One region of the Cellulomonas sp. H30R-01 genome, then DNA from elsewhere that is predicted to be linked to it. Evidence: riboswitches for the same ligand, from Rfam matches in the RefSeq annotation. Region 1 holds a riboswitch; each other region holds the start of a gene.

The links. A riboswitch is a leader RNA that binds a small molecule or an ion and turns the genes downstream of it on or off. The one in region 1 is predicted to bind thiamine pyrophosphate.
Region 2: it holds a riboswitch for thiamine pyrophosphate, as region 1 does, so the genes downstream of both, GXP71_RS18020 (thiamine ABC transporter substrate binding subunit) here and GXP71_RS08845 (YkoF family thiamine/hydroxymethylpyrimidine-binding protein) in region 1, are expected to answer to the same signal.
Region 3: it holds a riboswitch for thiamine pyrophosphate, as region 1 does, so the genes downstream of both, thiM (hydroxyethylthiazole kinase) here and GXP71_RS08845 (YkoF family thiamine/hydroxymethylpyrimidine-binding protein) in region 1, are expected to answer to the same signal.

What each region holds. Positions count from the first base shown of each region.
Region 1 is NZ_CP048210.1:1,984,570-1,994,284, forward strand. It holds gene GXP71_RS08830 (metallophosphoesterase) at 1-625, opposite strand, end outside; gene GXP71_RS08835 (hypothetical protein) at 618-1,154, shown strand; gene GXP71_RS08840 (hypothetical protein) at 1,141-2,826, opposite strand; TPP riboswitch at 3,015-3,134, shown strand; gene GXP71_RS08845 (YkoF family thiamine/hydroxymethylpyrimidine-binding protein) at 3,270-4,028, shown strand; gene GXP71_RS20545 (ECF transporter S component) at 4,025-4,762, shown strand; gene GXP71_RS08855 (ABC transporter ATP-binding protein) at 4,759-6,432, shown strand; gene GXP71_RS08860 (energy-coupling factor transporter transmembrane protein EcfT) at 6,429-7,238, shown strand; gene GXP71_RS08865 (CYTH and CHAD domain-containing protein) at 7,351-8,910, shown strand; gene GXP71_RS08870 (VOC family protein) at 8,982-9,715, opposite strand, start outside.
Region 2 is NZ_CP048210.1:4,050,754-4,060,468, forward strand. It holds gene GXP71_RS17980 (Na+/H+ antiporter subunit A) at 1-1,316, shown strand, start outside; gene GXP71_RS17985 (Na(+)/H(+) antiporter subunit C) at 1,322-1,831, shown strand; gene GXP71_RS17990 (Na+/H+ antiporter subunit D) at 1,828-3,501, shown strand; gene GXP71_RS17995 (Na+/H+ antiporter subunit E) at 3,498-4,043, shown strand; gene GXP71_RS18000 (monovalent cation/H+ antiporter complex subunit F) at 4,040-4,447, shown strand; gene mnhG (monovalent cation/H(+) antiporter subunit G) at 4,444-4,866, shown strand; gene GXP71_RS18010 (NAD(P)/FAD-dependent oxidoreductase) at 4,922-6,427, shown strand; gene GXP71_RS18015 (DUF4235 domain-containing protein) at 6,519-6,791, opposite strand; TPP riboswitch at 6,883-7,012, shown strand; gene GXP71_RS18020 (thiamine ABC transporter substrate binding subunit) at 7,103-8,194, shown strand; gene GXP71_RS18025 (iron ABC transporter permease) at 8,200-9,715, shown strand, end outside.
Region 3 is NZ_CP048210.1:1,146,177-1,155,891, reverse strand. It holds gene GXP71_RS05090 (DsbA family oxidoreductase) at 1-709, shown strand, start outside; gene GXP71_RS05085 (TrpB-like pyridoxal phosphate-dependent enzyme) at 757-2,067, shown strand; gene thiD (bifunctional hydroxymethylpyrimidine kinase/phosphomethylpyrimidine kinase) at 2,113-3,627, opposite strand; gene thiE (thiamine phosphate synthase) at 3,624-4,400, opposite strand; gene thiM (hydroxyethylthiazole kinase) at 4,397-5,263, opposite strand; TPP riboswitch at 5,257-5,369, opposite strand; gene GXP71_RS05065 (hypothetical protein) at 5,492-5,719, opposite strand; gene GXP71_RS05060 (ExeM/NucH family extracellular endonuclease) at 5,835-9,715, opposite strand, start outside.

The DNA.
Region 1 (9,715 bases):
CGCGCTCGCCGACGCTCGCCGTGAGGACCGTCCCCGCCACCACGACGGCGACCGCACCGCCCGCGATCGCGCGCCGGTGCGGGCGCAGCGCGGCGACCAGCTCACCCCGACGCGCAGGTCCGAGCATCCAGCGCCCGAGCCACCACACGGCCGTGAGCAGCGCGAACGTCAGGGCCGCCCGACCCAGCGCGTCCGCGACGAGCGCGCGTGCGACGTCCTCGAGGGCCGCCTGCGGGGCCGAGAAGAACGCGAGGTAGCTGCGCAGGTCGCCGTTGAGCGCCTGGAGCGTCGTCGCCTGGTCGAGCTCGGTGACCGCGGCCGGGATCTCCTGCACCGTGACGCGCACGCCAAGAGTGAGAGGCAGCGGCGAGTCGATCTGCAGCGTGCCCACGGGTCCGAGGTCGATCGTCACCGTGTCGTCGGTCGTCACGTCGTAGCGCGCCTCGTGCGGGCCGAGGCTCAGCTCGACCGACGCGGTGGTGACCCCCACCACGAGCGCGACGAACGCACCCGCGACGACGACCGCGAGCCGCCGCCACGTGCGCGGGGAGGGGCGGCGCAGGCCGCGCCACCACGAGCTGCGCGCACCCGTGCCGTCCGGCGTCTCGTCGGGTGCGGTGCTCATCGCACCCGAGCCTAGACTCGGCCGGGTGCGTCGTCGCGGCTACGTCCTGACGTCCGACTGGCGCGTGGGCGCCCCGCTCGCGCGGTGCTGGGACGTGCTCGCCGACCCCGCCCTCACCTGGCCCGTGTGGTGGCCCCACCTGCGCACGCGCGACGTGCGGCCCGTCGACGGGCTCGTCGGGAGCTCCGCGACGCTGCTGTTCCGGACGCCGCTCGGCTACGCGCTGCGGGTCGGTCTGGTCGTCGAGTCCGCGCAGCCGCAGCGTCGCGTGCTCGTGCGCGCGTCGGGCGACCTCGAGGGGCACGGCGACGTCGTGCTCGAGGCGCTCGCACCCGACCGCACGCGGATCGGCGTCGTGTGGGACGTGCGCACGACGCGGGCGTGGATGAACGCGACCGCTCCCCTGCTGGGCCGTGTCTTCACGGCGTCGCACGCGCGCGTCATGCGGCTCGGCGAGCGCGGCCTCGACGGGCACCTGGCCGCGACCGCGCCGGTCGCCGACCCGGCACCCGACGTCACTGGTACGTGACGAGGTCCGGCACGGGCTGCACGGCGTAGGTCTGTGCGGGGTCGAGCATCGGCTTGTCCTCGTCGACGAAGTTCTTCCACCCCCAGTGCACCGCGGGGGCACCGTTGCGCAGGGTCGCCCACGTGCCCGCCTTGGCGGGCTGCGAGCCCTGGCCGTCGACGTGGATGACCGTCGCGAGCTCGTCGTGCGAGGTGTCCAGGCCCTCCCGGCCGCTGATCATCCGCAGGCTGAACTGGTGCAGGACGAACATCTTCTGCGGGAGCACGCGCTCGCGCGTCAGGCCCGCGAGCCACGCGCTGACCGCGTTGACCTCCGCGACCCCGACCGACCCGATCTGGCGCAGGTGCACCTGGTCGGGCGCGAGCCGCCACTCCGGGTCGAGCGCGAGCCCGACGTACGGCAGCGCGAGGAGCTCGGTGTAGAGCTGCGCCTGCGTGACGAAGTCGGTCCGCCCCGGCTGCAGGTCGAGGATCACGAGCTGGCCGGCGGCTCCCGCGGCCTCGACCAGCGGGCGCAGCTCCTCGACGGACCGCTCCTGCGAGTAGTTGCCGTCCGGTCCCGGCCCGGCCGACGCGATCGTCGCGATGACCTCGACCGCCGGCACCACCGCGTCCCCCGTCAGCGGGCGGTACGCGTCGGCCTGACCCTGCGCACGCGCGACCGTCGCGGGCACGTCCTGCTCGCCGAGCACCCCGAGCGCCGCCGTCCCGGGCGTCCCGTACAGCGCGACGTACCGCTTGCCGGGCTGCCCCGGCACCGCCGGGAAGACCAGCTGGCCGCCGCCCGGCAGCTCCACGCCGGTCGAGGCCGTCGCGACGCGTGCCGCGAGGCGGTCGGGTGCCCCGAACCCGTCCCCGAGCGCGACGACGTGCGCCGGCCGGCGCTGCGCCAACGCCTGGACCGTGCCCGCGAGCGCGCGCGGGTCGCCCCCGGGGACGTCGAGGGCCTCGACGCCCATGACCGCGGCGTTCGCGACCGCGACCGGCAGTGCGCCGGTCACGCCCGTGAGCAGGACCGTCGACTCGACGGGTGCCGGCGGCGCGGTCCGCGGCAACGCCCCCGTGCCCGTCCCGCTCGGCGACGCGCTCGCGCGCGTGCCGCGCGACGCCGACGGGCTCGCGGCGGTCGGCGTCGCGTCGGCGGAGGGCGAGGTCGCGGGCGCGGGTGACGCGCCGTCCGCCCGGACGACCGTCACGCCGTCAGGGACCGGTGCGGTCGCCCCGACCGCCACGGCCCAGCGCGTGCCGAGACGCTCGAGCTCGGCCGCGAGGACGTCGGGCGGCACGCCCGGACCACCGAGCAGCACGGGCGCCCCGAGCCGCGCGCCCTCCCGGATCGCGGCGTCCTGCGCGGCCGGGTCGGCGGCGTCCGCGAGGACGACGACGGGTGCGCGCGCGACGAGCGTCCGGACCACCTCGAGCGCGGCCGTCTCCGCCGACGCCGCGGGCAGCACGGTCGCGGGGAGCGTCGGCTGGACCGCCTCCGCGGCGAGCGGGGACGCCGACGGCGACGGGGTCGCGCTCGCGCTCGTCGTGGGGTCCGGCCGGCCGTCGTCGGCCGTGCAGGCGCCGAGCCCGAGGCACGCGGCGGCGGCGACGAGCGCGGCGGTCCGGTGGTGGACGGGCCGGCGGGTCTGCCGGCGGATCGGCTGGCGCGGCTGACGGATCGGCACGGTCCTCCCTCGACGGTCGGCGCCCCACTGTACGGGGGCGGCTCGAGCGTCCGCCCCTCGGGAGAGTCCGCGGACGGCGGTCGCCGGGCGGACCGGCGCGGCCGTCCGCGCACCGGCCGACCGCGCGACGACCAGCGGGCGGACCGGGCTTCCGGGCGGCCGCGCACGAGCGCTACGGTCGGCGGCGACAGAAGCCCCCGGGGAGCGCAGGAGCGCTGAGAGTGCGGCCGGACACCACGTCCCACCCGCAGACCCGTGGAACCTGACCTGGTTCGCACCAGCGTAGGGAGCAGGGCACTCGTCGCCGACGGCCGCGTCGGCGACCGGCGTCCGTCGGGCTCGACGCGACGCCTCGTCGCGCCACCCGGACGGTCGTCGGTCGTGCGCCGTCGCGCGGCCCCGTGCTGCTCGCCGGGGGTCCGCCACCGCACCGGAGGACCACCATGAGCACCCCCGTCACCGCCCCCGACCGACGCGCGGTCGCGACCGCCGCCGAGCTCGGCGTCGGCGCCCGCTTCTCCCTGCACCCCGCGTCCGGCGACGCCGTGCGCGTGATCCTCGACGCGCTCGCGCACGCCGACCGCGACCGCGTCACCGTGACCACCGACGACGTGTCGACACTCGTGCGCGGCACCGAGCACGACGTCGTCCGCTACGTCCACGACGTGCTCACCGCGGCGGGCCGCGACGGCACGCACGTCGCCGCGCACGTCCAGCTGTCGCGGGGCTGCCCGGGCGAGGTCGCGTGCGCGCTGCCCGACGACGTCGTGCTGTCGGCCGTCGCACCGCCCGACCTGCCGCCCACGGGTCTGCGGGCCGCCGCGCACTGGGCGCTCTACCCGCTCGACGACGGCAGGCCCGGGCACCCCGGCGACCACATGCGGGCGATCGAGCAGGCGATCGCCGTCGCGCGCGCCCGTGCCACGGTGTCCGCGTCGCACTTCGTCACGCGGCTCGACGGCGACCTCGCCGACGTCCTCGGCGCCGTCGCGGACGCGTGGCTCGCCGCCGCCCGGCACGTGCGGCACGTCGTCGCGCACGTCACGATCACGCTGCACTCGCCGTCGTGGGCGGACGGTGCCGCGGGCGGGGCGGCGGCCGGCGCGACGAGCGACGTGGCGACCGCCGCCTCGTCGGCCGGCGCGACCGCCCGCGCGGCGACCGCCGTGACGGACGCCGACGTGGCCGGGGTGGACCGATGAGCGCCGCACGCGCGCGCGTCACGCTCGCCGAGCTCGTCCTGCTGGCCGTCCTCGCCGTCGTCTTCGGGTTCCTCTACTGGGCGCTGGTGCAGGCGTGGGGCGCGCTCCAGCTCGCGATGGGGCCCTTCGGCGACCTCGCCCAGCACGTGCTCATCGGCGGGTGGATGGTCGCGGCCCCGCTCGCGGTCTACGTCGTGCGCAAGCCCGGGGTCGGGATCGTCGTCGAGCTGGTCGCCGCGTTCGTCGAGGTGGCGTTCCTCGCGTCGCCCGTCGGACCGACGCTGCTCGTCGTCGGTCTCGTGCAGGGCGCGGGTGCCGAGGCGGCGTTCGCGCTCACCCGGTACCGCCGCTACGGGTGGGGCGTCTTCGCGCTGTCCGGGGTCCTCGCGGGGCTCGCGAGCACCGCGCTCGGGGTCGTGCGGTTCGGGTGGCTCGGGCAGGACTGGTTCGCGTGGCGGCTCGGGCTGCAGGTCGTGAGCGGGCTCGTGCTGTGCGGGCTGCTCGCGCGCGTGATCGGCGACGCGCTCGCGCGGACCGGGGTGCTCGACAACACGGCGCTCGGCCGCGCGCGGCGTGGCCGGACGGCGACGGCGACGCCGGTGGCACCGGCCGGACCGGACGGGCCCGTCGAGCGGACCGGACCGGACGCGCCCGTCGAGCCGGCCGGACCGGACGACCCGGCAGGACCGGACGACGCGGAGGTCCCGGTGGACGAACGGACCGGCGCCCGGTGATCCGGGCACGCGGGCTCACCGTCCGCTACCCCGACGCGCCGCGCGCGGTGCTCGACGGCGTCGACCTCGAGGTCCGCGCGGGCGAGCACGTGCTGCTGCTCGGCGGCTCGGGCGGGGGCAAGAGCACGCTGCTGCGCGTGCTCGCCGGTGTCGTGCCCCGTGTGGTCGACGCCGACGTGGCGGGCGCGGTCCGGGTCGCGGGCGTGCAGCTGCCCGCGGACCACGTGCCGCCCTCGACCGGCTACCTCACGCAGGACCCGGCCGACCAGCTCGTGCTGCCGACCGTCCGCGACGAGGTCGCGTTCGGGCTGGAGAACCGCGCGGTGCCGGCCGCGGAGATCCCGCCACGGGTCGAGGCCGCGCTCCGTGCGGTCGGTGCCGCGCACCTCGTCGACCGGCGCACCGCGGAGCTGTCGGGCGGCGAGGGGCAGCGCGTGGGGCTCGCCGCGACGCTCGCCACCGGGCCGGACGTGCTGCTCCTCGACGAGCCGACCGCGCTGCTCGACCCGGCGGCCGCCCGCGGTGTCGCGGCCGCGGTCGCGGCGACCCGGACGTCGCACCGCGCGAGCGTGCTCGTCGAGCACCGCCTCGACGAGCTGGGCGTCCTGCCGGGGCGGACCGTCGTCCTCGACGCGGCCGGGCGCGTCGCGGCGGACGGTCCGACCGCCGGGGTCCTCGTCGCGCAGGCGTCCCGCCTCGCCGACCTCGGGCTCGCGCTGCCCCTGCGTGCCGAGCTGCGCGCGGCGGGGGTCGGGTCGCTCGACGACCTCACCGGCCGCGACCCGCGACGGACGGGCGGAGTCGCGCCCCCGGGGGCACCGGCGGCGCACGTCGTGCTGCGGGCGCGCGGCGTGCGCGTGCGTCGTGACGGGCGCGACGTCCTGCACGGCGTCGACCTCGACGTGCGGGCGGGGCGGGTCACCGCGGTCGTCGGCCCCAACGGGTCGGGCAAGAGCACGCTGCTGCTCGCTCTCGCCGGGCTGCTGCCGGCGGCGGGCGGCGTGCACGGCGGGACCGTCGGGTCGGTCTTCCAGCGGCCCGAGCACCAGCTGCTCGCGCGCACCGTGCGCGACGAGGTCGCATGGGGACCCCGTCGCGCACGGCGCGCCGACGTCGACGCGCTGGTGGCGGCCGCGCTCGGCCGGTACGCGCTCGACGGACTGGCCGACCACGACCCCTTCCGGCTGTCCGGAGGCCAGCAGCGACGCCTGTCGCTCGCCGCCGCGGCCGTGTGCGGGCACGACGTGCTGCTCGCCGACGAGCCGACGTTCGGGCAGGACCGGCGCACGACGCTGGCCTGCGGCGACGCGCTGCGCGGGCTCGCCGACGAGGGGCGCGGCGTCGTCGTCGTGACGCACGACCTGCGCCTCGTCGCCGAGCTCGCCGACGACGTCGTCGTCCTGCGTGCGGGTCACGTCGCCGGTCGCGGCACGACGGACGACGTGCTCGCCGACGCCCGCCTGCTCGGCACGGCCGGGCTCGTCCTGCCGCCCGTCGTCGCCGCTGCCCTCGCCACGGGCCGACGGGTCCGGACCGTGCTCGGCGCGCTGCGGTCGGCCGCGGCGGCGGCGTCCGGTGGGGAGGAGCCTCGGCGCCCGCACGGGCGCCGGTCGGTGCTCGCGGCGGGCGTCGGGGGCACACCGTCCGGGCACCCGGCCGGTGTGCCGTGAGCCCGGCCGTGCTCGGCCGCGCGCTCCCGCACGACTCGGTGCTGCACCGGCGGAACCCGACCGTGAAGCTCGCGGTGTCGTCCGCCGTCGCGCTCGTGCTGCTCGTGCCGGTCGACCCGTGGACCCCGGCGGTCCTGCTCCTCCTCGCGCTCCCCGCGACGACGCTCGCGGGTCGCCTCGGCGCGCGGACGGTGCTGCGCGCGCTCGCGCTCTTCACACCGTTCGCGCTGTCGCTGCTCGCGGTCAACGCGGTCACGCGGCCGGGCGCCGTGCTCGCGCACGTCGGGGCCCTCGACGTGACGACGACGGGTCTGGCCGTCGGCGGCGCGCTCGCGCTGCGCACGCTGCTCGTGGGGCTGCTGTCGGTGGCCTTCACGCTCACGACCGACGCGGGGCGCCTCATGACGAGCCTGCACCAGCACGCACGCCTGGGGCCGCGGGCGACGTTCGCGGTGCTCGCGGGCTACCGGGTGCTGGAGGAGCTGCCGGGACGGTGGGAGACGGTGCGCCGCGCGCAGGCCGTGCGCGAGCCCGAGCGTCGCCCCGGCGCGCGCCTGCCGTCCGACCCCGCCTCGCTGGCCCGGGCCGCGTTCACCGTGCTCGTCGTGTCGCTCCGGCAGGGCGAACGGCTCGCGATCTCCCTCGAGCAGCGCGGGCTCGGCGCCGGCCCGCGGACGGTGGCGCGGCCGGTGCCGCTCGACCGCCGCGACCTCGTGCTCGCCGTGGTGGTCCTGGGTGCGGTGGGCGTGGTCCTCCTCGCGTCGTGGCGGACCGGGGTGCTGCAGACGTGGTCGACGGTGGGCTGACGCGGTCGGTCGGCGCGGTCCGTCGACGCGGTGGGCCGCGCGCGGCCGACGCGGTCCGTCGACGCGCTCGGCTCGTCGGGCGGGGCCGAGAGGCGGGTGCGAGGCTCGGCACATGGCGCACGACGAGGTCGAGACCGCGTTCGAGGTCGCTCCCGACACCCCGATGCCCTCCCTGGCCCCGCTGCCGGGCGTCGCGCGCGTCGACCGTCGGGAGCCGCAGCGCCTCGTGGCGACCTACTGGGACTCCCCCCGCCTCGACCTCGCCCGTGCCGGGGTGTCGTTGCGACGCCGCACCGGCGGCCACGACGACGGCTGGCACCTCAAGGTGCCGCTCGCCGGCGACGGGTCGGACGGGCGTCGGCGCACGGAGCACCGCGCGGACGGCGCGCCCGCCAACCCGCCCGACGAGCTGGTCGCCCTGGTCCGGTCCCGGCTGCGCGACGCCGACCCGGTGCCCGTGGTCGAGCTCGTGACGACGCGCACGGCCACGCTGCTCCTCGGCGAGGACGGCACGGTGCTGGCAGAGGTCGCGGACGACGTCGTCGAGGCCCGCGCACCACGCACGCCCGGCCCGGACGCGCCGGGCGACAGCGGCACGAGAGCCGCGGCCGACGCCGGCGGGCTCACACGCTGGCGCGAGTGGGAGGTCGAGCTCGTCGCGGGAGACGACGCGCTGCTCGCCGCGGCCGCGGCGGCACTGGCCGAGGCCGGCGGTGCTCCCCGTGCGGCGTCGAAGCTCCAGCGGTCGCTCGGCGGCGCGGTCCCGGTGCCTGCGTCGCGGGAGCCCGGGGACACGACGGCGGCCGAGGTCGTCCGGGCGTGGGTGGCGCGCGACGTCGAGCGGCTGCTCGCCGCCGAGACGGGGGTGCGGCTCGGCGACGACGAGGCCGTGCACGACGCACGCGTCGCGGTGCGCCGGCTGCGCGCGACGCTCGGCGTCTTCCGGCCCGTCGTCGACCGGGCCCTGACCGAGCCCGTGCGCGACGAGCTCCAGGAGGTGGGGCGGGTGCTCGGCGCGGCACGGGACCCGCACGTGGAGCAGACCGCGCTCGTCGGGCGCCTCGTCGACGAGCCCGTCGAGCTCGTGCTCGGGCCCGTCGAGCGCCGTGTCGTCGACGACCGGTCCGCGGCCCGCGACGCGGCCCTCGCGCGCGCCGTCGCGCTGCTCGACTCGCCGGAGCACCTGCGCCTGCTCGCCACGCTCGACGCGTGGGCGACGGCGCTGCCGCGGGGACCGCGCGCCGACGACGACGCCGAGGACGTGCTCCCCCGGGGCGTGGCACGCACGTGGCGCGCGCTCGAGCGGCGCGCGGAGGAGGCCGAGCGGGCGGCGGGCGACGCACGCGACGCGGCACGGCACGAGGTCCGCAAGGCCGCCCGCCGGGCGCGGTACGCGGCCACGACCGCGGCCCTGGTGGTCGGGCGACCGGCACGGCGCAGCGCGTCACGCGCGCACGACGTCCAGGACGTGCTGGGCCGCCAGCAGGACACCGTGGTGCGGCGCGAGACGCTGCGCCGGCTCGGCGTGCAGGCGCACCTCGACGGCGACAACGCGTTCACCTTCGGGCGGCTGCACGCCCTGGAGCAGGCGGCGGCGGAGTCCGCCGAGCGCGACGCCCTGCGGGCGATCCGTCGGGCGCTGGCGCCGAAGCACCGGACCTGGACGACCTGAGCGCGCTCCGCGGACGGCCGCGCGGGCGACCGCTCGTCGGGGCAGCCGCCCGCGCGGACCAGAGCGGGACGTCAGGCCGCGGCGCTCACCCGCACGACGTTGCGCCACGGGTCCTGGAACAGCAGCGTCGCGCCGTCGTCGCCGGGACGCGTCCCGGCGAACGCGACGCGGTCCGCGAGCGCGCCGAGGTCGTCGGCGGTGGGCACGACGATCCGCACCTCGCCGAGACCGAGCGCGGACGCCCGCGGACCGGCACCGGCGCTGTTCCACGTGTTCATCGCCAGGTGGTGGTGGTACCCGCCGGCGGACACGAAGAGCGCGCCGTGCCACTCGGCGGTGACGTCGAAGCCGAGCGCGTCGACGTAGAACGCGCGGGCGGACGCCACGTCGCCGACCTGCAGGTGCACGTGCCCGACGACCGCGTCGCCCTCGGGCCGCCGGTCGAGGTCCTGCGCGAGGTGGTCGCGGACGAAGCCGTTCGGGTCGAGCCGCAGGGAGTCCATCACGACCCGCCCGTCGGCGTCGTGCTGCCACTGGTCGCGGCTGCGGTCCCAGTAGAGCTCGACGCCGTTGCCCTCGGGGTCGGTGAGGTAGAAGGCGAGCGAGACGAGGTGGTCGGCGGAGCCGACGTAGGTCTCGGGGGCGCGCTGCGCGACGGACGCGAGCGTCGCGGCGAGGCCCGCACGGTCGTCGAACAGGAGCGCGGTGTGGAAGAGGCCGGCCGCGCCGCGCTGCGCGGGCGGGAGGTCGGGGGTGTGCCGCAGGACCACGAGCGGCGTGGTGCCGCGGCCCAGGGTCACGACGT
Region 2 (9,715 bases), 2.1 Mb from region 1:
CGCTGCCGCTCTACCTCGGCATCATCCTCATCGTGTTCGTGGGGTCGGTCGCGACGGTCCTCATCACGCAGACGAGCGTGCCCGAGTCGATGCGGCGCTGGGACAACCCCGCGCAGATCGTGTTCGCGGCCGTCGCCGTCACGTCGGCGATCCTCGCCGCCCGCGCGCGCCGCCGCCTCAAGGCCGTGATCCTGCTCGGGATCGGCGGGTACGCCGTCGCGGGCCTGTTCCTGCTGCACGGCGCACCCGACCTCGCGCTCACCCAGGTGCTCGTCGAGACGGTCACGCTCGTGGTGTTCGTGCTGGTCCTGCGCCGGCTCCCCCCGTACTTCTCCGACCGGCCGCTCGCCGCGAGCCGGTGGGTGCGGCTCGGCGTCGGTCTCGCGGTCGGGCTGACCGTCGCCGGGATCGCGCTCGTCGTCCCGAACGCGCGCATCCACGTGCCGGTGTCCGAGCACTTCGCGGAGGAGGCCGTCGAGTTCGGCGGCGGCAAGAACATCGTCAACGTGACGCTCGTCGACATCCGCGCGTGGGACACCATGGGCGAGATCTCGGTGCTGCTGGTCGCGGCGACCGGCGTCGCGTCGCTCGTCTTCCTCTCGCGGCGCGGCGGGGCGATCTACCGCGCAGGCGACGCACCCGCGGACCGCGCGGTGTGGGGCGGCAACGAGGACCCGATGGCGGTCCTGCGCCGCCGCCGGGACGACCTGCCCGCCGAGGGCGGCTCCTCGTCGTCGCGGGACCGGCTGTGGCTCAGCGCGGGCAAGACGCTCGCGCCGCAGCGGCGGTCCGTCATCTTCGAGGTCGTCGTGCGGCTGCTGTTCCACACGATGCTCGTGTACTCGATCTACCTGCTGTTCTCCGGCCACAACGCGCCCGGCGGCGGCTTCGCCGCGGGGCTCGTCACGGGCATCGCGCTCATCGTGCGGTACCTCGCCGGTGGCCGGTACGAGCTCGGTGAGGCGGCACCCGTGCAGCCCGGTCTGCTGCTGGGCCTCGGGCTGTTCCTGTCCGCGGGCGTCGGGCTCGTCGCGCAGCTCGCGGGCGGGTCGGTCCTGCAGTCGTGGATCCTCGACATCCACCTGCCGGTCATCGGCGACATCCACCTCGTGACCAGCCTGTTCTTCGACATCGGGGTCTACCTGGTCGTCGTCGGGCTCGTGCTGGACATCCTGCGCAGCCTCGGCGCGGAGATCGACCGGCGTGCCGAGACGGGCGAGGACGACACGAGCGTCGGCTCCTCGCCCGACGAGCAGGCCACCGTGAGCGAGGCGGACCGGATCGTGGCGGCGCGGGCGGCGGGTGAGCAGCCGTGATCGACATGAGCCCGAACATCGTCCTGGTCGTCGCGATCGCCGCGCTGTTCACCGTCGGCGTCTACCTGCTGCTCGAGCGCTCGCTGAGCCGCGTCCTCATCGGCGTGATCCTGCTGGGCAACGGCGCGAACCTGCTGTTCCTCGTCGCGGGCGGTGCCGCGGGACGGCCGCCGATCGTCGGCGCGACGCCCGAGGGCCAGATGACCGACCCCCTGCCGCAGGCGATGGTCCTCACGGCGATCGTCATCACGCTCGGCCTGTCGGCGTTCCTGCTGGCCATGGCGTACCGGTCGTGGCAGCTGCACCGGCACGACGAGGTGCAGGACGACGTCGAGGACCGCCGCATCGCGCGCCTCGCCGCGATCGACGAACGCGCGACGACCGACGACGACACCGAGGGCACCGGCAGCTCGATCGACGAGGAAGCCGCGTCCATCCGCGACGAGACCGACGAGGGTGCGCCCGCCCGCCCGACCGGGGACCCGGCCCGCACCGCAGGAGAGGGGGAGCGATGACCGACTGGACCTGGCTCGTGCCGCTCCCCGTCGTCGTCCCGCTGTCCGCCGCCGGCCTCGCGCTCGCGCTGTACCGGCGCCCGACGCTCCAGCGCATCGTGAGCGTCGTCGCGCTCGTCATCGTCGTGATCGTCTCGGCCGCGCTCCTCGTGCTCGCGGACGACGGCCCGCTCGTCGTCGACGTCGGCGGCTGGGCCGCACCCGTCGGGATCGACCTCGTCGCCGACCGCCTGTCGGCGCTCATGCTCACGGTCTCCGCGACCGTCACCCTCTGCGTCCTGCTGTACTCGCTCGCCCAGGGTCAGGAGGACGACGAGGAGTCCGCGCCGATCTCGATCTTCCACCCGACGTACCTGGTGCTGACGGCGGGCGTCGCGAACGCGTTCCTCTCGGGCGACCTGTTCAACATCTACGTCGGCTTCGAGATCCTGCTCGCCGCGTCGTTCGTGCTGCTGACCCTCGGCGGCACGCGCGAGCGGATCCGCGCGGGCACGATCTACGTCGTCGTCGCGCTGCTCTCGTCGATCCTCTTCCTCGTCGCGCTCGCCTCGATCTACGCCGCGACGGGCACCGTGAACCTGGCCCAGCTCGCGATCCGGCTCCCGGAGATCGACCCCGGGGTGCGGCTCGTCCTGCAGGTGCTGCTGATCCTGGCGTTCGCCATCAAAGCGGCGGTCTTCCCGCTGTCCGCCTGGCTGCCGGACTCCTACCCGACCGCGCCCGCACCCGTCACCGCCGTGTTCGCCGGCCTGCTCACCAAGGTGGGCGTCTACGCGATCATCCGCACCCAGACGCTGCTGTTCCCCGAGGGTCGGCTCGACGACGCCCTCATGTGGGCCGCGCTCGCGACGATGGTCGTGGGCATCCTCGGCGCCGTCGCGCAGGACGACATCAAACGTCTGCTGTCGTTCACGCTGGTCAGCCACATCGGGTACATGGTGTTCGGCATCGCCCTGTCCACCGACGCCGGGTGGACCGCCGCGATCTACTACGTGGTGCACCACATCACCGTCCAGACCGCGCTGTTCCTCGTCGTGGGGCTCGTCGAACGTGCGGGCGGCTCGACGTCGCTGACCAAGCTGGGCGGTCTCGCCAAGCTCGCGCCCCTGCTGGCGATCCTGTTCTTCGTGCCCGCGATGAACCTGTCGGGCATCCCGCCGCTGTCCGGGTTCCTCGGCAAGCTCGGGCTGCTCGAGGCGGGCGTGCAGGTCGGCACACCGCTCGCGTACGTGCTCGTCGTCGGGTCCGTCGTGACGTCCCTGCTCACGCTGTACGCCCTGGTCAAGGCGTGGAACAAGGCGTTCTGGCAGGTGCCCGAGGAGGAGCGGCCGCCCGTCCGGCTGCCCTTCGGCATGGTCGGCCCCGCCGCCGCGCTCATCCTCTTCGGGCTCGGCCTGACGGTCGCCGCCGGCCCGCTCTACGCGTACACCCAGCGGGCCGCCGACGCGCTCACCACGCGCACGCCGTACGTCGAGGCCGTGCTGCCCGACGGGGAGCGCGGCAAAGGCGTCTCCGTCGAGGTGACCGAGGAGGCCGCGCACGGCGGCGAGGGCGGCGAGGTGGGCACGGATGCCGCCGACACGACCGGCAGCGCCGCCGACGTGCCCGGGACGACCGACCCCGCCGCCGACGCGGCCGTGCGCACCGACGTCGCGGAGGTGGGCGGATGAGCCTGCACCCGCGCCGGTCCCGGTGGCGCACCCAGTGGGCGACGGTCGTCTGGCTGACCGTCGTGTGGGTGCTGCTCTGGGGCGACCTGTCCGTCGGCAACGTCATCGCCGGTGCCGCCCTCGCGCTGCTCGTCACGACGGGCCTGCGCATGGCGCCGATCCAGTTCCAGGGCCGCGTGCGGCCGCGCGGGCTCGCCGTGCTCGTGGGCCGGTTCGTGCTCGACGTGGTCCGCGCGTCCGCCGAGGTCAGCGCGATCGCGCTGCGGCCCCGGTACACGCCGCGCGGCGCCGTCATCGGCGTGCAGCTGCGCAGCCACTCCGACCTGTACCTCACCCTCACGGCCGAGCTCTGCTCGCTCGTGCCGGGGTCGCTCGTCGTCGAGGCGCACCGCCTCACCGGGATGCTCTACCTGCATGTGCTCGACGTGCACGCGAGCGGCGGGATCGAGGCCGCGCGCCGCACCGTGCTCGAGCAGGAGGAGCGCGTGCTGCGTGCGTTCGCGTCCGACGAGGAGCTGCGCGCCGCGGGGGTGACCGCATGACCGCCATGACCGTCGTCGTCGTCGTCTGCAGCGTGCTGCTCGTGCTGGGCGCCGCGTTCGCGATCGTCCGGGCCGAGAAGGGCCCGTCGATGCTCGACCGGACCGTCGCGCTCGACGTGGTCGTCGCGACGATGATCGTCGGGGTCGCGCTCTACGCCGCCGCCAACCGTCGGGCCGACGTCGTGCCGATCCTGGTCGTGCTGTCCCTCGTGGGGTTCGTCGGCTCGGTGACGATCGCGCGGTTCGCCGCCGTCGAGCCCGAGGGCGAGGGTCGGGTCCGCACGCGTGAGGAGATCGCCGCCGAGGAGGCCGCCCGTGCCGCGGCCGAGCAGGAGGCGCTGGGCGAGCAGCCCGAGGACAAGGAGGAGCTGCACGGCGGCCAGGCGGAGGGGGAGGTCCGATGAACAGCTGGTGGGACACCGTCGCCGACGTCGCCTCGGTGATCTTCCTGCTCGGCGGCGCGCTGCTCGCGTTCGCGGCGGGCGTCGGCGCGCTGCGCTTCCCCGACCTGCTGGCGCGCATGCACGCCGCGACGAAGCCGCAGGTGCTCGGCCTGGTGCTGTGCCTCATCGGCCTCGCGCTGCGGCTGCGGTCCGGCGGTGCCGTGTGGGCGCTCGTCCTCGTCGCGCTGTTCCAGATGCTCACCGCGCCCGTCGCCGCGCACATGGTCGGCCGCGCCGGCTACCGCACCGGCAAGGTGCGCGGGGACCTGCTCGTGGTCGACGAGCTCACGGCCGACCTCGAGCGAGCGCGGTCGAGCAGCGACGCCGCCGAGGCGGACCGCGAGCGCCGGGCCGACAGCGACGACATCGGGCCGCTCTGAGGCACGCGCCCAGGTTCGCCCGCCGCGAGGACGCGCCGAGGAGTTGAATCGAGGCATGACGCACCACCGGGACGTCGTCGTCGTCGGGTCCGGCCCGAACGGGCTCGCCGCTGCCGTCACGCTCGCCCGCGCGGGCCTCGGCGTCCTGGTCCTCGAGGGCCGGCCCACCGTGGGCGGCGGTGCGCGCACGCTCGACCTCGGGCTGGCCGACGGGATGGTGCACGACCTGTGCTCGGCCGTGCACCCCATGGCGTGGGCGTCGCCCTTCTTCCGCTCGTTCGACCTGCGCGCGCGCGGCGTCGAGCTGCTGACGCCCGAGATCTCGTTCGCGCAGCCCCTGCCCGGCGGGCGAGCCGGCATCGCGTACCACGACCTCGACCGCACGGTGGAGCGCCTCGGCGTCGACGGGCCCGCGTGGCGGTCTCTCGTCGGGCCCCTCGCCGCGCACCCCGGGCACGTCGTGCGCGTCGCGCTCGGCGACAAGCGCAGCATCCCGCGCGGCCTCCTGCCGCACGGCGCCCCCGCCGCGGTGCACTTCGGCCTGCGCGTGCTGGAGCAGGGCACCCGCCTGTGGGACCGCCCCTTCATCGACGACGTCGCTCCCGCGCTGCTCACCGGCGTCGCCGCCCACACCATCACGGCTCTGCCGTCGCTCGCGGGGTCCGGGACGGCCCTGCTGCTCGCGGCGCTCGGCCACGCCGGTGCCGGCTGGGCGATCCCGCGCGGCGGCTCGGGCGCGATCGTGGCGGCGCTCGTCGACGACCTCGTCGAGCACGGCGGGGAGATCGTCACCGACCACCCCGTCCGCTCGTGCGACGACCTGCCGCCCGCGCACGCCTACCTGTTCGACACCTCACCTCGCACGCTCCTCGACGTCATGGGCGACCGCCTGCCGCCGCGCGCCCGCCGGCCGCTCGAACGGTTCCGGTACGGCAACGGCGCCGCGAAGGTCGACTTCGTGCTGTCCGAGCCCGTGCCGTGGACCGTGCCCGAGGTCGGCCGGGCCGGCACCGTGCACCTCGGCGGGACGCGCGCCGAGATGGTCGAGTCCGAGGGGGCTGTGCAGGCGGGCCGGCACGCGCGCCGGCCGATGACGCTGCTGAGCGACCCGACCGTCGTCGACGAGTCCCGCCGCGTCGGCGGCCTGCGGCCGCTGTGGACGTACGCGCACGTGCCCGCCGGGTCCGACGTCGACGTCACCGAGGCCGTGACCGCGCACGTCGAGCGGTACGCGCCCGGGTTCCGCGACGTCGTCGTCGCGTCGCGCTGCATCCCGGCCGCGCAGATGCACCACCACAACCAGAACTACGTCGGCGGCGACATCTCCGCGGGCGCCGCGACCATCACGCAGATGTTCGCCCGCCCCAGCGCGCGCCGGGACCCCTACGCCTCCGGGCGGGACGGGGTGTACCTGTGCTCGGCGTCGACCCCGCCCGGTCCGGGCGTGCACGGGCTGTCCGGCTGGTTCGCGGCGCGACGCGTCCTGCGCGAGGTCTTCAACACCGACCAGGTGCCGACCCTCGCCCCCGACCGCGCGACGGAGGCGTGGCCGGTCATCTAGGACGACGACCGCGTCGTCGACGACGTGGACGGCGAGGGACACGCACCGATCAGACGGCCACCGCCTCCAACACGTCGGCGCCGGACTCGGCTCAGTCGACCAGCTCGCGGCCCGTCTCCGTGCGGGCGGTGAACGCGGCGGTGCCGCGGGTCGCGAGCGCGCGGGCGACGCCGACGAGCGCGCCCGTGATCGCCGCGGCGGCGATGACCTCGCCGAGCCGGTAGTCGCCCTCGTCCTCGGGCTTCGGCGGCTTGTGACCGCGCGTCGCCTTCCACCCCTGGGCCACCACCTGCTGCGCGAGCCACGCGGCGACCAGCGCGCCGCCGATCCCGACGAGCTTCGCGACGGTCGACTGCTTGTCCATGCGGGGAGACCTCCGGGCGTCGGGGACGGGACCGGCGTCCACGCTAGCCGGGGACGGGTCGGACCGCTGGTCGGACGGGCGTAGGATCGCAGGCGAACGACAGGGGAGCGTCACGTCGCCGGCAGCCCCGCCGACGGCCAGGACGCTGAGAGTGCGGACCACCGCAGACCCTCGAACCTGATCCGGTTCACACCGGCGTAGGGAGTCGGGCTTCTCAGTCTCCGCAGTCGTCGTCGGCGCGCCCCTGCGAGGGTGCCGCCGTGCGACGGGTGCGGGGACCCCCTCCTGCTGACGAGGGAGGAGCACCACCGATGGCGAGCACGCCCCGCCGCACGTCCGTCCCCGTCCTGGCGCTGACCGCCGGGACCGTCCTCGCGCTCGCGCTCGCGGGCTGCTCCGCGATCGGCGGCGGCGACCCCGCGCCGTCCGCGTCCGGGGGGTCCGGCGGCACCGTCACCCTGGTCACGCACGACTCGTTCGGCCTGTCCGACGGCCTGCTGGAGTCCTTCGAGGAGGAGAGCGGCCTGACGGTCGAGGTCGTGCAGCCCGGCGACGCGGGCGCCCTGGTCAACCAGCTCGTCCTCACGAAGGACGCGCCGCTCGGCGACCTGGTGTTCGGCGTGGACAACACGTTCGCGTCGCGCGCGATCGACGAGGGAGTCGTCGAGCCGTACACGTCGTCCGCGCCCGCGGCGGAGGACGCCGCGCAGTACGCGGTCGACGGGTCCGAGGCGCTGACCGCGGTCGACTTCGGCGACGTGTGCCTCAACGTCGACCACGCGTGGTTCACCGAGCACGGCGTCGCGGAGCCCGCGTCGCTCGACGACCTGACGAAGCCCGAGTACAAGGATCTCCTCGTCGTCCCGAGCGCCGTCACGTCGTCGCCGGGGCTCGCCTTCCTGCTCGCGACCGTCGGCGCGAAGGGTGCGGACGGCTGGCAGGACTACTGGACGGCGCTCGTCGCGAACGGCCTCCAGGTGTCCGAGGGCTGGTCGGACGCCTACTACACGGACTTCAGCGGCGGCGGCGGCGACGGGCCGCGCCCGGTCGTGCTGTCGTACGCGTCGTCCCCGCCGTTCACGGTGCCGGACGGCGCCGACGAGCCGACGACGGGCGCGCTGCTCGACACGTGCTTCCGGCAGGTCGAGTACGCGGGCGTCCTCACGAACGCGGAGAACCCCGAGGGCGCGCGGCAGCTGCTCGACTTCCTGCTCTCCGACGAGGTCCAGGCCGACATCCCGGGGTCGATGTACATGTACCCGGTGAGCACGGCCGTCGACCTGCCCGAGGAGTGGGCCCGCTGGGCCCCGCTCGCCGACGCGCCCTTCGAGGTCGCACCCGCCGACGTCGACGCGCACCGCGAGGAGTGGCTCGCGGCGTGGTCGGAGATCGTCGCGGGCTGACCCCGATGACGACGACGCTCGCCCGACCCGACGCCCCCGCGGCGCCGGGCGGGCGGGCGCGCGCGTCGGCGGGGACGGTCGCGTTCTGGACCGCGGCCGTCGTGGTCCCGCTGCTGTTCCTCGGGCTGTTCTTCGCGTGGCCCGTCGTCGTGATGGTCGCGCGCGGGTTCGTCGTCGACGGCGCGCTCGACCTCTCAGGCTTCGCGGACGTGTTCTCCCGCCCGCGCACCTGGCGGATCGTCGGGCTGACGCTCGCCCAGGCGTCGGTCGCGACCATCGTGTCGGTGCTGCTCGGGGTGCCCGGCGCGTTCGTGCTGTACCGGCGGACGTTCCGCGGGCGGGCAGCCGTGCGCGCGCTGGTCACGGTGCCGTTCGTGCTGCCGACGGTCGTCGTCGGCGTGGCGTTCCGGTCGCTGCTGGTCGACGGCGGGCCGCTCGGGTTCCTGCGGCTCGACGGGACCTTCGCGGCCGTCGTCGCCGCGCTCGTGTTCTTCAACTACGCCGTCGTCGTGCGGGCCGTCGGCGGGCTGTGGGAACGGCTCGACCCGCGCGCCGAGCAGGCCGCGCGTGCGCTCGGCGCGTCGCCGTGGCGCGCGTTCCGGACCGTCACGCTGCCCGCCCTCACGCCCGCGGTCGCGTCGGCTGCGTCGCTCGTCTTCCTGTTCTCCGCGACGGCGTTCGGCACCGTGCTCGTCCTGGGCGGCCTGCGGTTCGGGACCATCGAGACCGAGATCTGGATCCAGACGACGCAGTTCCTCGACCTGCGCGCCGCCGCCGTGCTGTCGGTCGTGCAGCTCGTGGTCGTCGCCGGGGCGCTGCTCGTCGCCGGGCGCACGCGGGCCCGGCGGGAGCGTGCGCTCGACCTCGGCGCCCCGACCGCGACCGTCCGCGCCCTGACGCTCCGGCGGCCCCCCGGGGTCCCGCGCGGCGACGGGCACGCGCTCGACCTCGCCGCCGCCGCGCTGACGGGCGTCGTCGTCGTGCTGCTCGCGCTCCCGCTCGTCAACCTCGTCCTGCGCTCGTTGCGCACCGCCGACGGGTGGGGCGTCGACCACTACGTCGCGCTGGCCGCGCCCGCCGACACGCTCGGGGTGAGCCCGCTGCACGCCGCGGTGACGTCGCTGCGCGTCGCGCTCGACGCGACCACGATCGCGCTGGTCGTGGGCGGTCTCGTCGCGCTGGTCGTGTCGCGGCGCCCGCGTCGCGCGGTCGGCCGCCGGGCCGTCGCCGGGCTCGACGCGGTGTTCATGCTGCCGCTCGGCGTCTCGGCCGTGACCGTCGGCTTCGGCTTCCTGCTGTCGATGCACCAGCCGTTCGGGCTCGACGTCGACCTGCGGACCTCGCCCGTGCTCGTGCCGATCGCGCAGGCCGTCGTCGCCGTGCCGCTCGTCGTGCGGACCGTCCTGCCCGTGCTGCGCGCGATCGACCCGCGTCTGCGGGAGGCCGCCGCGACGCTCGGCGCCGCACCCGGCCGCGTCCTCGCGAGCGTCGACCTGCCCGTCGCCGCGCGCGCCCTCGGCC
Region 3 (9,715 bases), 840 kb from region 1:
CTGGTCCGACATCGCGTGCCCGTGGTGCTTCATCGGCAAGCGCCGGTTCGCCTCCGCGCTCGCCGAGTTCCCGCACCGCGCGCACGTGCGCGTCACGTGGCGCTCCTACGAGCTCTCCCCCGACACGCCCACCGGGCCGGGCCGTCCGGAGATCGACGCGCTCGTCGAGCACAAGGGCATGCCCGCCGACCGCGTGCGCGAGATGTTCGCGCACGTGACGGCCGTGGCCGCGGGCGAGGGCCTCGCGTACGACTTCGACCGCGCGCTCGCGTTCAACACGTTCGACGCGCACCGGCTCGTGCACGTCGCCGCCGAGGTCGGCGGGGCGCCGCTCGCGGACGCGCTCGTCGAGACGCTCTTCTCCGCGCACTTCGAGCACGGACGCGACCTGGGCGACCCGGCGACGCTCGTCGAGCTCGCCGCTGCCGCGGGCTTCGCCGCGGCGGGGCTGTCCGGCGACGACGTCCGGGAGGTGCTCGACGGCGAGCGCGCCGCCGACGCCGTGCGGGCCGACGAGGCGCAGGCGCGGCTGCTCGGCGTCACGGGCGTGCCGTTCTTCGTCGTCGACCGACGCATCGCCGTGTCCGGCGCGCAGCCCGCTGCGGTCTTCACGCAGCTGCTCGAGGCGGGATGGCGCGAGGCCAACCCGCTGACCGTCCTCGGGGACGCCGACGCGGCCGCGTGCACGGACGACTCCTGCGCGATCTGAGCGTCGTTCCGGCGCGGGGCGCCGTCGTCGCAGCCTAGGGTCACGCCATGACCACCACGCCCGACGACGTGCGCCCCGCCCCCCGGACCGACCCCCTCGGGGTCGTCGTCCCCTCGTCCGTGCCGACCCACTGGTACAACCTCGCGGCCGACCTGCCCGAGCCGTGCCCGCCCGCGCTGCACCCGGGCACGCGCGAGCCGCTCACGCCCGACGACCTCGCCCCGCTGTTCCCGATGGCGCTCATCGCGCAGGAGGTGACGACGGAACGCTGGGTCGAGATCCCGCAGACCGTCCGCGAGCTGTACGCGCTGTGGCGGCCGTCACCCCTGGTCCGGGCCGTGCGGCTCGAGCGTGCGCTCGGCACGCCCGCACGGATCTACTACAAGTACGAGGGCGTCAGCCCGGTCGGGTCGCACAAGCCGAACACGGCCGTCGCGCAGGCGTACTACAACGCGGTCGAGGGCATCACGAAGCTCACGACCGAGACCGGTGCCGGCCAGTGGGGCGCGTCGCTGTCGATGGCGTGCTCCCTGCTCGGGCTCGAGTGCGAGGTGTGGCAGGTGCGCGCGTCGTACGACGCCAAGCCCTACCGCCGCATGCAGATGGAGACGTACGGCGGCGTGTGCCACCCGTCGCCGTCCGACCTGACGGAGGCCGGTCGCGCGATGCTCGCGGCGGACCCCGACACCACCGGGTCGCTCGGCATGGCGATCAGCGAGGCGGTCGAGGCCGCCGCGACGAACCCCGCCGCGCACTACGCGCTCGGCTCCGTGCTCAACCACGTGCTGCTGCACCAGTCCGTCATCGGGCAGGAGGCCCTCGCGCAGCTCGACGAGATCGGCGAAACCGCCGACGTCGTCTTCGGCTGCGCGGGCGGCGGCTCCAACCTGGGCGGGCTCGCGTTCCCGTTCCTCGGCCGCAACCTGCGCGACGGTGCGACCACCCGCGTCGTCGCGTGCGAGCCCGCCGCGTGCCCGTCGATGACGCAGGGCGAGTACCGGTACGACTTCGGCGACGTCGCCGGGCTCACGCCGCTGCTCAAGATGCACACGCTCGGCAAGGACTTCGTGCCGCCGCCCATCCACGCCGGCGGCCTGCGCTACCACGGCATGGCGCCGATGGTGTCGCACGCCTACGAGCTCGGGCTGCTGTCCGCGATCGCCGTCGAGCAGGAGGACGCGTTCGCCGCCGGCGTCGAGTTCGCGCGCGCCGAGGGGATCATCCCCGCGCCCGAGTCGACGCACGCCGTCGCAGGGGCCCTCGCGTACGCGCGCGCAGCGACCGAGGCGGAGACGATCGTCATCGGTCTGTCCGGCAACGGGATCCTCGACCTGCCCGCGTACCACCAGTACGTCTGACGCCGGTGCGCGGTCCGGGCCACACGCCCGGGCCGCGCACCCGCGTCACCGGGCCACGAGCGCGGCGGCCGGCCGCTGCCGCTCCGGCGCGAGGACCGCGACCTGCCCGAAGAACGCCACCTCGTGGCGGCACGACGCCTCGAACGCGGCGACCATCCGCTCGCGCGTGACCGGGTCCACGTGCTGCGCGGCGGCATCGGCCAGCCGGCACGCGTGCGCGGCGTGGTCCGTGAACGACGCGCTGCCGTACGTCGCGACCCAGTCGCGGTACGGGTGGCCCGGGCCGGCGTCCGCCCGTGCGAGGAGCGCGACCCCCACCTCCGCGTACACCCAGTAGCACGGCAGGACGGCCGCGACGACCTCCGCGTACGACCCGTGCGCCGCGACGGCCGCCAGGTGGTCGACGTACGCGCGCGTGACCGCCGACGGTGGTGTCGACGGGCGCACGGCCGCCCGCGCCAGGTAGGTCTCGTGCAGGCTGCGCTCGACCGCGAGGCACGAGTGCGCGCCACGGGCGAAGAACTCCTGGCCGTCCGCCGTCGGGGCGAGCGCCGACGCGCGCGCGAGCACGCGCGAGTACGCCGTGAGGTAGAGCGCGTCCTGGTGGAGCTGCTCGGCGAACGCCTCGAACGGCAGCGAGCCGTCCGCGAGACCCCGCACGAGCGGTTGCTCGAGGGACGCCGCGCAGGCCGCCGCGAGCGCGCCCGCGACCTCGTCGGTGAAGGGCGGCAGGCCGAGCTGCGGCGCGTGGTGGAAGTGGTCGACGGGCCCGTGGCCCGAGCCGACCCGCAGCGCCTCGCCCGCGGCGATCGCACCGCCCAGCCAGCGCTTGGCGTCCCGGGCCGCCGACGCCCAGTCGGGCCGCCGGGGGCGCAGGGCGGCGAGCGCGGCCGAGAGCGAGCACCCTGTGCCGTGCGTGCTGGTGGTCGCGACACGCTCACCCGGCAGCTCGACGACACGCGTGCCGTCCACGAGCGCGTCGGGGCTCGCGGTGCCGGGCAGATGGCCGCCCTTCACCAGCACGGTGACGGCCGCGGTGCGCGACACCCGAGCCGCCTGCCGCAGCGCGTCCGGCCAGGTGGGCGCGACCGGCTCGTCCGCGAGGACCGCGAGCTCGGGCAGGTTGGGCGTCACCACGTCGGCGTGCGCGAGCAGCCGACGGACGGCGGCGACGGCGTCGTCGTCGAGCAGCCGGTCGCCGCTCGTCGCGACCATCACCGGGTCGAGCACGACGAACGGCGTCCGGTGGCGCGCCAGCCAGTCCTCGACCTCGTCGGCCACGGCCGCCGTCGCGAGCATGCCGATCTTCACCGCGTCGACCGTCACGTCGTCGGACACCGCGTCGAGCTGCGCGCGCAGGAACGCGACGTCCGGCACCAGGACCTCCCGCACGCCGTGCGTGTTCTGCGCGACGAGCGCCGTGACGACCGCCATGCCGTAGGCGCCGTGCGCGGCGAACGCCTTGAGGTCCGCCTGGATCCCGGCTCCTCCGGTCGGGTCGGTCCCCGCGACCGACAGGACCCGCGGGCGCGACCCCGCCGCCGGGCCGTGCCCGGTCATCGCGCAGCCCCCGCCCGCACCGTGACGGCGGCCGTCCCGGCCGGACGCGCGGCGCCGGCACGCGTGAGCGTGTCCGCGGCACGGGCGGGCGCTGCGTCGACGTCCGACGCGCTCCGCCCGACCGCCGTCGTCCACGCCGCGACGAGGTCGGCCGCGGCGCGCGCGGGGTCCGGCGCCGCGCAGACGGCCGACACGACCGCGAGCCCGTGCGCACCGGTCTCGCGCACGGCCACGACGTCCGCGACGCCGAGGCCGCCGATCGCGACGACCGGCAGCGGACTGCGGTGGACCGCCGCCCGCAGGCCGTCGAACCCCAGCGGCGGGCCTGCGTCCGGCTTCGTCGGCGTCCCCCGCACGGGACCCGCGCCGACGTAGTCGACGACCGCGGGGTCGACCTCCGCGAGGTGCTCGGCGGTCGCCGCGGACACGCCGACGAGCGCGTCCTGGCCGAGGAGCCGCCGGGCGTCGACGACGTCGAGATCACCCTGGCCCACGTGCACCCCGGCGACCGTGCAGCCGCGCGAGCGCGCGACGAGCGCGACGTCGACCCGGTCGTCGACGACCACCAGGGCTCCCGTGCCGTCGACCGCGTGCGCGACGTCGACGGTGAGCGCCACGAGGTCGCGGACCGGCGCTCGCTTGGCGCGCACCTGCAGGACGCGGACACCCGCGTCGACGGCGGCCCGGGCGACGTCGGCGGGTCGACGCGCGGCGGCCGCGCAGGTGTCCGCGTCGACCACGAGGTACGGGCCGTCGGGCAGCACGCGGCTCATGCGGGCACCGCCGCGCGCTCGACCGTCGCCGCCGACACGACGCGCGCCGCGAGGTCGTCGGGTGCGACCGAGGCGAGGTGGTCGACGAGCGCGACCTGGAACGACGCGGGCCCCGCGGCAGCCACCGCGGCGCGCTCGGCGGCGACGCCCAGCAGCGTCGTCGCCCCGACCGCGGCGACGAGCGGCTCGGTGACCGCGGCGAACGCGGCCGTCAGGCCGCCGAGCGCGCACCCGGCGCCCGTGATCCGGGTCAGGAGCGGATGCCCGACGGCGAGCCGCACCTCGTGCTCGCCGTCCGTGACGAGGTCGACCGGGCCGGACACGGCGACGACCGTCCCGTGCCGTGCCGCGAGACCGGTCGCCGCCTCGCGCGCGGTGTCGACGCCGTCGCGCGCGTCGACACCGCGGCCCGCGGAGAGCCGTCCCGCGAGCGCGCGCACCTCGCTCGCGTTGCCGCGCACCACGGCGGGGCGCTCGGCCACCAGCCGCGCCGCGAGGCGGGTGCGCACCGACAGGACGCCCACGGCGACCGGGTCGAGCACCCACGGCGTGCGCGCACCCACGGCCGTCGCGACCGTCGGTTCGACGCACGCGCGCAGGTCCGGGTCGAGCGTGCCCAGGTTGACGAGGACGGCGCCCGCGACGCCCGCGAGCTCCTCCGCCTCACCGGGCACGGCCGCCATCGCGGGGGACGCCCCGACCGCGAGGAGGGTGCTCGCGACGAGGTTCGTGGTCACCTCGTTCGTCAGGCACTGGACGAGCGGCGTGGCCGCACGGACCGCGGCGAGCGCCTCGCCGGCGGCGTCGGCGAGCGCGAGCGCGTCACCGTGCGGATCGGTGGACGGGTGGTGGGCAGACGTCATCGCGACGACATCCCTTCGCTAGTACGAACTAGATCAGGTTCGGCGGGTGTGATCTCAGCCCCTGGTCCGCCCGGTCGGGCGGTGCGGGGCACCCCGTGTCAGTGCGCTCAGGCTAGCCACGACGCCGACGACCCGTCGGCCCACCGCTCACCAGGTGGACCGACGGGTCGTCGGAGGTCGTGCGAACAGCTCGTGCGGACGGGTCGTGCGCACGGTCGTGCGGACCGGCTACCGGACGGTGCCCCAGGTGGTGCCGCTGCCCGACACGGGGTTGCGGTGCTCGAACCAGACGACGCGGTCGTCGGGGTCGACCCAGCCTGCGACCGCGGGCACCGCGAGAGGGTCGGGAGCCCAGACGCCGCCGGGCGTGTGCCGCAGCTCGGGCGGCTCCCACGGCTGCGGTCCGTGCGTGGCGAGCGGCAGGGGGCGTCGGTCGGTGCGCGACGGATCGGCCATGGGTCCAGCGTGCTCCCGAGGACGGCCCGGGCACAGAGGACGAAAGGCCCGAATGCGACGAAGGCCCGGCCGCCGCCCCTCGCGGGGCGGACGGCCGGGCCTCCGGCGGGCCACGTCAGCGCGTGACGCGCACCGTCACCGGGTCGCTCGTGCTGGGTGCGACGTCCGGGTCGCTGGGCACGAAGGTCGCGGTGTACGTGTGCGTGCCGACGCTCGCGTCGTGCGGCACACGGCCGACCGCGACGCCGAGGACGACGTCGTGCCGGCTCACCACGGTCGCGCCCTCACGGATCTCGACCTTCCCGGACGGGATCCGCAGGTTCTCCTGGACGACGCCCGCGACGAGCAGCGTCGGCAGGAGCGAGCCCTGCTTCTGCGTCGTGCGGGTCGCGTCCAGGCCGGTGTGCGTCTTCACCTGCGTGACCGTGACGGTCACCGGCGCGGACTGCGACGGCGCGACGTCGGCCGTGCCGGCGAACCGGGCGACGACCTGGTAGGTCCCGGCGGGCGTGCTCGCGGGCAGCGTGAACGTCGCCGAGCCCTTCTTCGACAGCGTCTCGGAGCCGAGGACGGTGTCGCCGGCGACAAACTCGACCGTCGCACCCGCCACCGACGCGTCGGACGTGACGGTCGCGGTGAGCTTGACCTTCGACTTGCCGACCACCTGCGTCGTCGGCTTGGCGGTGAGGGTCGTCGTGGACGACGCCCGGCCCTCCTCGACCGTGAGCGGCAGCGTCACCGTGGTGCCGCTGGGGCTCGCGACCAGCGTGAGGACGTGCTCGCCGGCCGGGGTGCTCTCCGGGACGGTCACCGCGACCGTCGCCGCGCCGTTCGTCACCGTCGCCGTGCCGATCGACTGGCCGTCGACGCGCACGTCGAGCGACGTGTTGAGCGGCGAGCCGAGGCTCGTCAGGTCGAGCCCGGTCACGTCGAACGCGAGCTGGCCGCCCGCCTCGACGCTCGTGGGCACGTCGGCCAGACCCACGGCCTGCCGCGCGAAGTCCGGCGACAGGTTCGGGTGCGCCTGCAGGTAGGCGATCCACGCGTCCCGGTCGATGAGACCCGAGTCCGCCGTGTCGGCCCCGTCCTCGAACACCCGGAAGTTGTCGCCGCCCTGCGCGAGGAACGAGAACGTGCCGATGCGGTACTCGCCCGCCGGGTCGAGCGGCTCGCCGTTCACGGTCACCGAGGTGATGTGCGAGCCGAGCGGCGCGTCGGGGTCGTACGTGTAGGTGACGTTCGACGACAGGCCGAGCTGCAGGTACGGACGGCTCGGGACGGTGCCGTCGCGGTTGGTCTGCCACTGCTGCTCGAGCATCGTCTTCACCTGGTCGCCCGTGAGGGTCGTGGTCCAGAGGTTGTTGACGAACGGCAGCACCGCGTTGGCCTCGGCGTAGGTGATGACGCCGTCGGGCGCGGAGAACAGCTCGTTGCGCATGCCGCCCGGGTTGACGACTCCGATGTCGGCGCCACCGCGCTCGGGTGACGCCAGCGTGTCGAGCAGCGAGTCCGCCACCAGGCCGCCGAGCGTCGACTCCTTCGACCGGTCGTCACGGCCGGTGCTGGGCAGCGGGCCCGAGCCGACGTAGACGCCGTTGACGTAGGAGCCGCCCGAGTACGCGGTCGTGATGTCCGCGGTCACCGAGCCGACGGGCTGGTTGCCCACGACGGCCGCGTACGCGAGCGCGTCGGTGACGATCTGGTTGACCGCCGCGACGCGCGGGAACGTGCTGATGAGCGTCGCGTCGGCGTCCGTCGTGCGCGCCACGTTCGTCTGCGTGTGCGCCGTGACCTCGTCGGTCGTCGGGTCGTACGTCAGCACGACCTTGCCGATGAAATCGCCGTACGAGCCGGTCTGGACGATCGGCCGGGTACGGTCCGCGTCGCCGGGGACGGGGCCCTCCCACGCGTACTGCTTGTGGGTGTGGCCGGTGAAGATCGCGTCGACCGCGGCCGACGTGTCCTCGACGATCGCCGCGAAGGCGCCGCCCGCGGCGACCTCCTCCTCGAGCGTCGCCCCGTCGGGCGTGCCGGCACCGGCCCCCTCGTGGTACTCGGCGACGATGACGTCGGCCTCACCGTTGGACGCGTCGCCGTCGGTGAGCTGCGCCGCGACGCGGTTGACGGCCGCGACGGGGTCCCCGAAGTCGAGCGTCGCGATGCCGCCCGGGGTGACGAGCGTCGGGGTCTCCTCGGTGACGGCACCGATGACGCCGACCGTCACGCCGCCCATGTCGAGCAGCGCGTACTCCGGCAGCGCCGGGGTCGTCGTGCCCTTCTCGTAGACGTTCGCGCCGAGGTAGGTGAAGTCGGCCTCGGGGACCACGCGGTCCGTGAGGTCGCTGAACCCGCCGTCGAGCTCGTGGTTGCCGATCGCCGACGCGCGCAGCTCGAGCGCGTTCAGCACGTCGATCGTGGGCTGGTCCTGCTGGACGGCCGACGCGAACAGCGATGCGCCGATGTTGTCGCCCGCGGACAGGAACGCGACCGGGCCGGGGGCCGCCGCACGCTCCTTCTCGACCGTCCCCGCGAACTTCACGGTGTTGGCGTCGATGCGCCCGTGGAAGTCGTTGATGTTGAGGAAGGTCAGGTCGACCGGGCCCGTGTTGTCCCCGGCGGCGAGGCCGACGACGACCGGGTCGTGGTCGGACGAGCGGTACACGTCGTCCGCGTAGAAGAGCGTGCCGTGGTAGTTGTACCGGCTGTACTCCAGCGCGATGGACTCCTCGGCGTTGATCTCCCAGACGTCCGCACCGGTCGTGCGCTCGCGCGCCGCGGCGTTGAGAAGCACGTGGTCGAGAGAGCCGGACAGCCCGGAGAACGTGTACGACCACTGCCCCGGCGCGAGCTGGTCGACCGCGTCGACGTAGCCCGCGTCGTACAGGACCTGCAGCGGGTCCTCGTGCGTGTACGCGTTGAAGTCGCCGACGAGCGCGACGGCCTCGGTGTCGCCCTGGATCGTCGGGACCCAGTCGCGCAGCGTGGTCGCCTGGCGGACGCGCGACTCGTTCGACGCCCCCTGCCCGTCGCCCGTGTCGGCGTCGCCCGGCCACGGACCGGCCGAGCCCTTCGACTTGAGGTGGTTGACGACCACGAGCACGGGCTCGCCGCCCGCGACGGGCGTGAACGCCTGCGCGATGGGCTCACGCGCGTTCGCGAACGCCTGGCCGTCGGCGCTGGCCGTGCCGAGGGCGCGGGCGTCGCCCGTGCGCTCGACGGCCGCCGTGCGGTAGATCAGCGCGTTCGTGATGGTGTCCTGCAGCTCGACCGCCGGCAGGTCCGCCGACGACGGGACGAACGCCCACGTGCCGGCCCCGGCCTCGGCGTTGAGCGCGTCGACCAGGGTGCCGAGCGCCTCGTCCGGGACACCGTCGACGACCGCGGAGTTCTCGATCTCGAGCAGGCCCACGACGTCCGCGTCGAGCGCGTTGATCGCCGCGACGATCTTGTCCTGCTGACGCTGGAGGTCGGCGGGGTCCCACGCGCCGCGCTGGTCGCAGCCCGTGTCGACCGTGACGGGGTCACCGGTGCGGTCGCGGAACGGCACGCACGTCGCACCCTGCGCACCGAGGGTCGTGAAGTAGTTGAGCACGTTGAACGACGCGACCGTGACGTCACCGCCGACCTCCGCGGGCGCGGTGGTGCGGTCGTTCTCGAACGTCACCGGCGCGGTCCCGCCCGCGACGTACTGGCTGGTCGGGTTGAGCTTCCACGCGTTGTTCCGGTAGTCGACGATCACGGGCGCCTGGAACGTCGCGGCCGCGCCGACGCGCACCGGGTGGGTGAGCGAGACGTACGGCGGCGTCTGCGACTGGTTCGCCGCTGACAGGAAGTTGGTGGTGGCGCCGTCGTCGAGCACCACGCCGCGCGCCGCGTTGTCGGCGACGGTGGCCGTCGCCTCGGCGGAGCCCGGCCGCCCGACCTCGGTCGGCTGGAGCAGCGGGGTCGCGCCGGCTGCGAGGCCGACCTCGCCGTACTGGTTCGTCGAGAAGGTGT